Regions from separate parts of the Rhizobium sp. NZLR1 genome, predicted to be linked through region 1. Evidence: predicted binding sites of a transcription regulator. Region 1 holds the regulator's gene; each other region holds the start of a gene.
What was found. Region 1 encodes LexA, which represses DNA repair genes until DNA is damaged. Its sites were predicted from a motif close to TGTTCNNNNTGTGTTCNG; they were not measured.

Region 1 (3,274 bases):
GCAATGTCGTTCTCTCGGCGCTCGTCATCATCGCCATTTCGCCGTCCGAAGTCTTGGGCCCGAGCTTCCAGATGTCCTTTGCCGCGACATTGGCACTCGTATCGGGTTATCAACTGTGGAAGGACCGGCGCGTCCGCGAAAACGCCTTGCTGAAACTGCCGGTCTTCCGACCGGTCGTTGCCGTCGCCGGCTTCTTCGGCGGCGTCTTCCTGACCTCGCTGATCGGCGGTTTTTCCACGGCGCTGTTTTCGATCGAACATTTTCATCGCCTGACCGCTTACGGGCTGCCGGCAAATCTCGCGACGATGCCGATCATCTCCTTCATCGTCATGCCGGCCGGGCTGCTGGCGATGTTGCTCATGCCGTTCGGTCTGGACGTTCCGCTCTGGAAGGTGGTCGGCCTCGGCCTCGACCTGGTGATTGCGGTCGCCAAAACGGTGTCCGGTTGGGGCGGTGATATCGGCATCGGCCGCTTGCCGGCTTGGTATTTCGCTGTCGCCGTGGCCGGCTTTCTGCTGCTGACGCTGCTGCGCACCCGGCTGCGCCATATCGGCACATCGATTATCGCCGTCTCTACGCTCGGCGTGCTGCTTCTGCCGCTTCCCCGGGCGCCGGATCTGGTGATTTCGGAGGATGGCAGTCTCGTCGCAGTGGTCGCGGCTGCGGCAATCGCTTCCAACCGCGAAAACCCGCCGGATTTCATCTTCGATCAGTGGCAGAGAGCACTTGTCCTGCCGACGCATTTCCCGCCGAAAATGCTGGATGGTCCCGCTGTCCCGCCGGAGGGAGACGACCGCCGCGTCAGGCTTTCCCGCGATCAGCAGAATGAAGCGAGGGCGGCGATGCGGGCGGCTGTCGCCGGTGGTGAAGCAAACCGCTTTTCCTGCGTCAAAAAGGCCTGGTGCACATCAAGGCTCGGCAATGGTCATGTGGTTGCCGTCATCGACAACGCTGCCTATCTCGGTCCGGCTTGCGACGCGGCGGATATCGTCGTGACGTCGGTCCGCCTGCGGTTCAACAGCTGCCGATCAGGAGCGACGCTCTTTACCGGTGAGACGCTGCGCAGGACTGGCTCCGTCGAGCTGCGCTTCGCCGATGCCGGCCTGGAGGTCGTGACCGCATTCGAAACCCTGTCGCGCCCATGGAAGCGCCATCGCGCCTATGACTGGCGCAGCAACAGTTTTGCCGAATCCGGCCTCTCCAATGTCAGTGATAGCGGCGAATGAGGCCGACGAGCTTGCCCTGCACCTTGACGCGGTCCGGCCCGAAAATCCGGGTCTCATAAGCCGGATTGGCAGCCTCCAGCGCGATCGAGGCGCCCTTGCGGCGGAAACGTTTGAGCGTCGCTTCTTCGTCATCGACCAGGGCAACGACAATGTCGCCGGGACTTGCGGTGCTGCCGTTGCGGATGATTACCGTGTCGCCGTCGAAGATGCCGGCGTCGATCATCGAATCGCCCTTGACCTCCAGCGCATAATGTTCGCCGGAGCCGAGCATGTCTGCGGGAACGACGATGTCGTGGGTGTTATTCTGGATCGCCGAGATCGGAACGCCGGCAGCGATCCGGCCCATGACCGGCACGGAGACGGAGTTGCCGTTATCGGCGACCGGTTTTGCAGGAGCGGGGGCGGCGACCGGCTGCGGCTTGCCGAGGCTGCCCTCGATGACGCTTGGCGAAAAGCCGCGCCGGGGCTGGATGCTCGGGCTGTAGGCCTCCGGAAGCTTGATGACCTCGAGCGCCCGGGCGCGGTTCGGTAGGCGGCGAATGAAGCCACGCTCTTCAAGCGCTGTGATCAAACGATGAATGCCGGATTTCGAGGCCAGATCCAGGGCATCCTTCATTTCGTCGAAAGAGGGCGGAATGCCGGATTCCTTCATGCGCTCATGAATGAAAAGCAGGAGCTCCTGTTGTTTGCGCGTGAGCATCGACGTGTGACCCCTTGATTGAAACAAATCCAGAACAGAACACTATATGTTCCATATGTGTTCCGCAAGTAGCTAAATTTCCGTAAAACTTGCCGCCAACTCGTTGAGTTTTTTATTTTCATTCGCCGGATTGGCGCACATGTCTTGCATTGAAGGTGGCGCTGTCGCACCCTCTTGGCGTTTCAGGGAGGGATATCATGAACGAGCACTCGGCCAAACCGCACCCGCTGGATCATGTCGTGCTGCCCGTTGTCAATATCGACCTGGCGCGCGAAAGGCTCGGCAAGCTTGGCTTCACCGTTGCCGCCGATGCCCGCCATCCCTTCGGAACGGAGAATGCCTGCGTCTTCTTTGCCGACAAGACCTATCTGGAGCCGCTCGGTATCGCCAGCCGCGAGGAGAGCGAGGCATCGGCGCGGCAAGGCAATGTCTTCACCGCCCGCAATCGGGCCTTCCGCTTCCGCTGTGGCGAGGAGGGGCTTTCGGCGGTGGCGTTCGGCACCGGGGATGCCGGCCGCGCTCATCGGAGCTTCGTCGGCAGCGGATCGAGCGCCGGCGACATGCTGCAGTTCAGCCGGCCGATGAAAATGCCGGACGGTTCCGAGACCATGGCCGGCTTCAAGCTGGCCTTTGCCGCTGAGTTGCGCGCGCCGGATTTCTTCCTCTTCTGTGTTGAGCGCATCAATCCTCTGCCGGCCGATCGCGGTGCGCTAGAGACGCATGCCAATGGCGTCACCGGCATTGCCGAGATCGCGCTTTGCGCGCCGGACCCCTCTGCATTCGCCGCCTTCGTCAGCCTTGCAACGGCGCAATCGGCCGTCGAGAAAACCGGTTTCGGCGTTAATATCGCGGCGCCGAATGCGAAAATCAGCCTGATGACGCCGGAAGGGCTGGAGGCCTATTTCGAGATCGCCGTCGCATCCGCCGACCGCGGCCTGCGCGGCCGGGCTATCCTCTTTGCCGTCACCGATCTTGCCGTGACAGAAGCGCATTTGGCTGCTAACGGAGTGACCTACACGCGCAAGAACAATCGCATTCTGGTGAAGCCCGCGCCCGGGCAGGGCACGCTCTTCGCCTTCGAGGAAACACGATGAGCACTGATACGAATTCCGAAGTCAGGATCGGCGAGGGCGCAGGCCAGGTCACATTTTCCAATACCGGCCGCCTGTCGCTGATTGCCGGCCCTTGCCAGATGGAGAGCCGCGACCACGCCTTCATGGTTGCCGGCACACTGAAGGAGCTTTGCGCCAAACTCGGCATCGGTCTCGTCTACAAGAGCTCCTTCGACAAGGCAAACCGCACCTCGCTCTCTGCCGAACGCGGCATCGGGCTTGAAAAGGGCATGCAG
Region 2 (3,274 bases), 980 kb from region 1:
AGCGCGCTGAGGACGGGCAGGAGCGCGACGTAGCCGACTTCGCTGAAACTCGGCTGGATGATCAGCATTGCCCCGAAGAAGCCGACGCCGCAGGCGGTATAGCGCCGCCAGCCGATCGTTTCCTTCAGGAAAATGCCGCCGAGAATGGTCAGCACGATCGGCTCGACGAAGAAGATCGCAATCGCGTCGGCGACGGCCATATATTTCAGCGTGGTGACGAAGGAGATCATCGAGACCGTTATGATCGCGCCGCGGATGGCATGGAAAAGGCTCTGGCGCCAGGAGAAGTCGGTGAAGCTGCGCCGCCATATGACGATCGGTAGCATGCAGAGCGCCTGTAGGGCAAAGCGGGCGGCGGTGATCTCGGCGGACGGGATCGTGACGACGGCAAGCTTGGCGAAGATGTCGATGAGCGGCGAGACCATTACCGAAAGAAACATCAGCGCAAGCCCTGTGGTCACGTCGGGGTTGGACGATATGGGGCGGGCAGTGGTGTTGCTCATGATGAAATCCTTGTTGCTCAGGATCTGGCCGCTCGGGGTCTGGCGACGGCCTCGTCGCACCAGTCCGCGAAGGCTGCGGTTGCCGCTTCTGCGCCGATCTCGTTCAGCGTCTCATGCCGCATGCCCTGATATATCTCAGTGCTGATACGAGAGAAGCCCCGGGCTTTCAAATGGTTTGACAGCCAGACGATGGCTTTTCCACGCGCCGTCGCCGGGTCTTCACCGCCGCCGACCAGATGGATTGGCATGTGGCGCGGCAGCCGATCCAGATGGCGCTTCTGCGGGGCGCGAAAAGTCAGGTCGAAAAGATCAAGCCAGAGAGAGACCGAGGCGTCGAAGCCGCAGAGCGGATCGGTGATATATTTGTCGACTTCGTCGGGAAGGCGCGAGAGCCAGTCGAACTCGGTGCGGCATCCCGGAATCGACTTTCCCCAGGCGCCGAAGGTGAGTTTCGGCAGGAGGCCGCTCGGCACGTCGGAGCCCTTCAGCATGCGCTCGGCAAGCAGGATCGCCTGGGCGGCGCGGCCGGCGAGACCGACGGCGAAATTCGAATTCCAGACGGCGACGGCGTCGAAATCGACAGGCGCCGTGACGGCGGCATTGAGGGCGATCAGGCCGCCCATCGAATGGCCGAAGAGGATCACCGGCAGGCCAGGATGGCGCAAGGCAGCGTGAGCGCGCATGGCGATGACGTCGCCGATCACTCTGTCGACGCCGTCCCGCCGGGCGAAGCGGCCGATCGGCGCGTCGGGGGCCGTCGTCTCGCCGTGGCCGCGGTGGTCATGGGCATAGACGTGATAGCCGCGCGCCGTCATAGCCTCTGCGAAAGCGCGATAGCGTTTCGAATGTTCGGCGAGGCCGTGCGATATCAACAGGATGCCGCGCGCCGGGCCGGCGGCCTCGATATGGTGATAGGCAAGCGACGCCCCCGGCACGGTGAGCTTTTGCGTTTCAGAAAACATCTGGATCCTCCTTGCAGGAACAGACCAGATCGCACTGCATAATTCCTTAAATCGGAATCGATTTAAGGAATTATGCAGCAGCAATGTGCTGCAGCGTCCTTTGCGCGTCTGAAAAGACGCGCGGCGCTGAAGGCAAATGCAACACCGAGCCTTGAGTTATCCGATAACAAAATGCGGGAACGCTACGATTCAGGGTTGCGGGCTTTCGATCTTCGTGCTTATTTGTTCCTGTATTGTTCTTTTTTGGGGGTTGAAATGAGCAGCATGCAGTTACGTACCTTGACGTTCGCCGTTTCGATGGTTGTTGCCGGCGCCGCCGTGGCGCAGGAGGCCGGCGGGCGCACCCGTTTTATTCTTTCAGCAAGCTGGCAGCCGGCTTTCTGCCAAACGAACCAGAAGAAGGCCGAATGTGCGAGCCAGACCGGCGAGCGCCCCGATGCGACGAATTTTTCCTTGCACGGGCTCTGGCCGATGCGACAGAATTATTGCGACGTCAACGCCGAGCAGAAGGCCGCCGATAAGGACGGCAGCTGGAACACGTTGCCGGCGGTCACGCTTTCGGCGGAGACGCAGGCGGCGCTCGCAAAGGCCATGCCCGGGACGCAATCCGGTCTGGAACGGCATGAGTGGACAAAACACGGCACCTGCACGAAAATGAGCGCCGAAGATTATTTCGGCGTCGGCGTGCATCTCCTCGGCGCGCTCAATACCTCGGCCGTGCGCGATCTTTTCGCCGCCAATATCGGCAAGCAGGTCAAGGCCGAGGCGATCAAGGCAGCTTTCGACAAGAGCTTCGGGCCGGGCGCCGGCGAGCGCGTCAAGATGAGCTGCCGGCGGGCCGGCAATGTCAAGATGATCAGCGGGTTGACCATCGGGCTTTCGGAGGCCGCCGGGGCGGCGTCGGCGAAAAGCGCCGGGCTTGCCGATCTGATCCAGGGGGCGGGGAAAACCTCCTTCGGCTGCGACGAGGGCGTCGTCGATGCTGCGGGCTTTTGACCGGAAATCCTGAGTAACCGGGTTTCGGCGTTGCCCGCAGGCGCTGTTTCGCCTACATAGCGGCACGATCGAAGTTTTCCGCCCGGAGCAGCGCAGCATGGCACGTCAGTTCATCTATCATATGTCCGGCCTCAACAAGGCCTATGGCAACAAGAAGATCCTGGAGAATATCCACCTCTCCTTCTACCCCGATGCCAAGATCGGTATCCTCGGACCGAACGGCGCCGGCAAATCCACGGTGCTGCGCATCATCGCCGGTCAAGACACGGAATTTACCGGCGAAGCCTGGCTCGCCGAAGGAGCGACAGTCGGCTACCTCGAGCAGGAGCCGCACCTCGATGCCAACAAGACGGTGTTCGAGAACGTCATGGAAGGCGTTGCTTCGAAGACGGCGGTGCTCGAGCGCTACAATGAACTGATGATGAACTATTCCGACGAGACGGCGGAAGAGGGATCGAAGCTTCAGGACATTATCGACAGCCAGAACCTTTGGGATCTGGAAAGTCAGGTCGAGATGGCCATGGAAGCCCTGCGCTGCCCGCCGCGCGACGCCGATGTCACCAGCCTTTCCGGTGGTGAGCGCCGCCGTATAGCTCTCTGCCGGCTGCTGCTTTCGCAGCCGGATCTGCTGCTGCTCGACGAACCGACCAACCACCTCGACGCCGAGACGATTGCCTGGCTCGAAAAACATCTGCGCGACTATCCGGGCGCCGTGATGATGATCACCCATGATCGCTACTTCCTCGACAACGTCACCGGATGGATCCTCGAACTCGACCGCGGCCGTGGCATTCCCTACGAAGGTAACTATTC
Region 3 (3,274 bases), 2.2 Mb from region 1:
GATCTGCGCATCTGGGCGATGATCGAGACGCCGCGCGGCATCCTGAATGCCGCGGCGATCGCGGAAGCCGGGCGCACGCCGGGCTCGCGGCTCGATTGCCTCGTCGTCGGGCTCAACGACCTGCGCAAGGAAACGGGCGTGCTGGCGCAGCCGGGGCGGACCTATCTCGTGCCATGGCTGATGCAGGTCGTCCTGGCGGTCAGCGCTTACGGGCTCGATGCAATCGACAGCGTCTTCAACGATTTCAGGGACGAACAGGGTTTCGATGCCGAATGCCTGCAGGGCCGGGCCATGGGTTTTGCCGGCAAGATGCTGATCCACCCCACCCAGATCGAGCCTGCCAACCGCCATTTCGGCCCGGATCCGGCGGCCATTGCGGAAGCAGAGGCGATCATATCAGCCTTTGCCGACCCCGCTTCCGATGGTTTGAACGTCATCAATTCAGGTGGGCGGATGATCGAGCGGCTGCATCTTGTCCAAGCCGAAGCTCTGGTTCATAAAGCTCGCCTGATTTCTGCAAGAAAGCCCGCCTGATGAAACTCTACCGCTTCCTGACCGGTCCCGACGATGCTTCCTTCTGCCACAAGGTCACCGCCGCCCTCAACAAGGGCTGGTCACTGGAGGGCTCGCCGACATATGCCTTCAATGCCGCGACCGGCGCGATGCAGTGCGGCCAGGCCGTCGTCAAGACTGTCGAAGGCAAGGATTACCATCCCGAGGTGAAGCTCTCCGAGCAATAGCTCGTTCTGCCGGACACCCGGCTTCAGCGATCGGCGGCTTCCTCGGCGCTTTCCTCGATCCGCTCCATATCATCGTCGCTCAGCCCGAAATGGTGGCCGATTTCGTGGATCAGGACGTGGGTGATGATGTCGCCGAGCGTCTCGTCATTCTCAGCCCAGTAATCGAGAATAGGCCGCCGATAGAGGCGGATGCGGTTGGGCATCTCGCCGGTTTCCACTGTGAAACGTTCGGAAATGCCCCTGCCCTCGAAAAGACCAAGCAGATCGAAAGGGGTTTCCAGCGCCATGTCCTCGAACACGTCGTCATCGGGGAAATCTTCGATCTCGATCGTCAGGTTGGTGGTCAGCTGGCGGAATTCTTCCGGCAGATGGCTGTAGGCCTCCATGGCCAGCGACTCGAAGGCGCTTATCGTCGGCGCATGGCGGTCCCGCCAATCATCGCTCTGGTCTATGCGGGCCATGAATAATCCTTCCTTTGCGGGCCATATAGAACCTTTATCGCCGATTTTCGAGTGCGGAATCAAAGGCAGGAATAAATTCATATAAAATGGCCGTTGACTCTTCATTAGCTCTCTGGAATCTATAAGAACATAACAGGAACAAGACGGATTGGAGAAACGCCATGGCGCAGCACGCCCTGGCGCGCGAGCGGCTTTTTGCGCTCCGCGAAACCATCGCCAGACTAGAGGGGAAGCCGGCGCCGGCGCTTGCGGCGGCCGAGCGGGAAACCCTGGCGGAAGGCGGCAAGGCGCCCCGGAGATGCATTCTGCCGCCGCTGGCGTTTGGGGTGGAATGTCTTGATGAGGCGCTGGAAGGCGGTCTGCCGCTCGATGCAATCACCGAATTCCGCTCGATTTTGTCTCGCGATGCAGGTGCTGCCAGCGGGCTGGCAATGGCTGTCGCAGCGCGGCTGCAGAAGCAGGAAGCGGATGCCGGCAGGCTTTCGCCGTTCCTCTGGATCGGCGATGCTGTCGGCACGCTGGAGGCCGGCCGTCCCTATGCCCCCGGGCTTCTGGATTTCGGGCTGAGCCCGGAGCGGTTTCTCCATGCGGCGCCGCGCAAGCTGGACGAGGCGCTCTGGCTGGTGGAGACGGCGGTGGAAAGCGCTGCTTTTTCGGCCGTCATCTTCGAAGTGCGCGGCAATCCCGCCCATTTCGGTCTGACCGAAAGCCGCAGGCTCAGCCTTCGGGCGCGTGCTGCCCGCCGTCCGCTCTTTATTGTCCGTCAAGCCGGGGCGGAGGAGGCGAGCAGCGCGGCCTTCCGTCTGCATGTCGAGCCGGCCCCGTCCGGTCTGCGGCCATTGCCGGATGGATCGAAGCTTTCCGGCAGCATCGGCAATCCGATTTTCCGTCTGACGCTGGAGAAGAGCCGTAACCCGGCCCCGCTCTCCTTTTTTCTGGAGTGGAACCCCCATGAACGCGAATTTCTCCCTGTCGCCGAACCAAACCTCGTTCGTCCTCCAAGCGAACAGTCAACGGATTCTAGCGCTCAGCTTCCCGCATCTGCCAACGGACCGAATCGCCCGCAGGCGGTGGGGGCTCTCCTGGCGTTCGAAAGGGCGTCCTGAGACGCCGCCTATCGTCTGTTCCGGCAAGCTCAACAATGCGATGCGACTGACGGCTCTGGACGAGTTGGCCGAGAGGCTGGGCCTGAAGAAGGAGCAGGGCGTTGCCGAAGCGCGCGCCATGTACCCATTGCTCGAGGTCGCGGAAGAGGATCCGGAGGCCGACCGCCGGTTGCTGGAGGCCATTGCCGACTGGTGCGACCGCTATACGCCGCTGGTGGCGTTCGACGGCAAGGACGGCCTGTTTCTGGATATTAGCGGCTGCGCCCATCTCTTCGGCGGGGAAAAGACGCTTCTCAAGGATGTGCTGTCGCGGCTTTTTCATATGGGGTTCGATGCGCGCGGGGCGATCTCGTCGTCGCCAGGCCTTTCCTGGGCCGCGTCGCGCTTCGGGCAAGGCGGCGTGATCGAGGACGAGGAAACGGAGCATGTGCTGCTGCCCTTGCCGGTCGCGGCCTTGCGGCTGGAAGGACGAACCGTCGATGCCCTGAAGAAGCTCGGTCTGAAATATGTCGGCGACGTCATCGATGCACCGCGGGCGCCGCTGACCCGCCGGTTCGGCCCGGGGCTGCTTCTGCGTCTCGATCAGGCGCTCGGACGTGAAGAGGAGCCGGTCTCGCCCCGGCGTCCGGTTGCCAGTCTCTCGGCCGAAAGCCGCCTGATCGAGCCGATCGGGACGGAAGAACAGATCCTTGCCGTCACCAGGCAGGTCGCCATGTCGCTGCAGCCGTCGCTGGAGGCGCGAGGCGCCGGCGGGCGGGTGTTCGAACTGGTGCTGTTCCGGGTCGACGGCAGGGTCTTTCGTATCTCCGTCGGCGCTTCGCAGCCGCTTCGCGAACCAAAGTTCATTGCCGGGCTTTTTTCCGAGCGATTGCAGGCGGTCTATGACGATCTCGATGCCGGCTATGGTTTCGAAATCCTGCGGTTGAATGTGTTGCGGCATGATCCCTTCAACGAGGCACAGGCTGAT

Region 2: J3O30_RS15435 (ribonuclease) is a predicted target of LexA. The motif match lies at 1,689-1,706, and genes of this name have one in related genera.
Region 3: J3O30_RS22160 (metallopeptidase family protein) is a predicted target of LexA. The motif match lies at 1,325-1,342, and genes of this name have one in related genera.

Annotation. Positions count from the first base shown of each region.
Region 1 is NZ_CP071632.1:2,127,489-2,130,762, forward strand. Features, by position in the region: gene J3O30_RS10635 (ComEC/Rec2 family competence protein) at 1-1,226, shown strand, start outside; gene lexA (transcriptional repressor LexA) at 1,207-1,926, opposite strand; gene J3O30_RS10645 (VOC family protein) at 2,124-3,020, shown strand; gene kdsA (3-deoxy-8-phosphooctulonate synthase) at 3,017-3,274, shown strand, end outside.
Region 2 is NZ_CP071632.1:3,102,517-3,105,790, reverse strand. Features, by position in the region: gene J3O30_RS15445 (DMT family transporter) at 1-503, opposite strand, end outside; gene J3O30_RS15440 (alpha/beta hydrolase) at 521-1,465, opposite strand; gene J3O30_RS15435 (ribonuclease) at 1,721-2,461, shown strand; gene ettA (energy-dependent translational throttle protein EttA) at 2,559-3,274, shown strand, end outside.
Region 3 is NZ_CP071632.1:4,524,445-4,527,718, reverse strand. Features, by position in the region: gene J3O30_RS22170 (CoA ester lyase) at 1-534, shown strand, start outside; gene J3O30_RS22165 (DUF1737 domain-containing protein) at 534-740, shown strand; gene J3O30_RS22160 (metallopeptidase family protein) at 764-1,201, opposite strand; gene J3O30_RS33280 (hypothetical protein) at 1,363-2,307, shown strand; gene J3O30_RS22155 (DNA polymerase Y family protein) at 2,348-3,274, shown strand, end outside.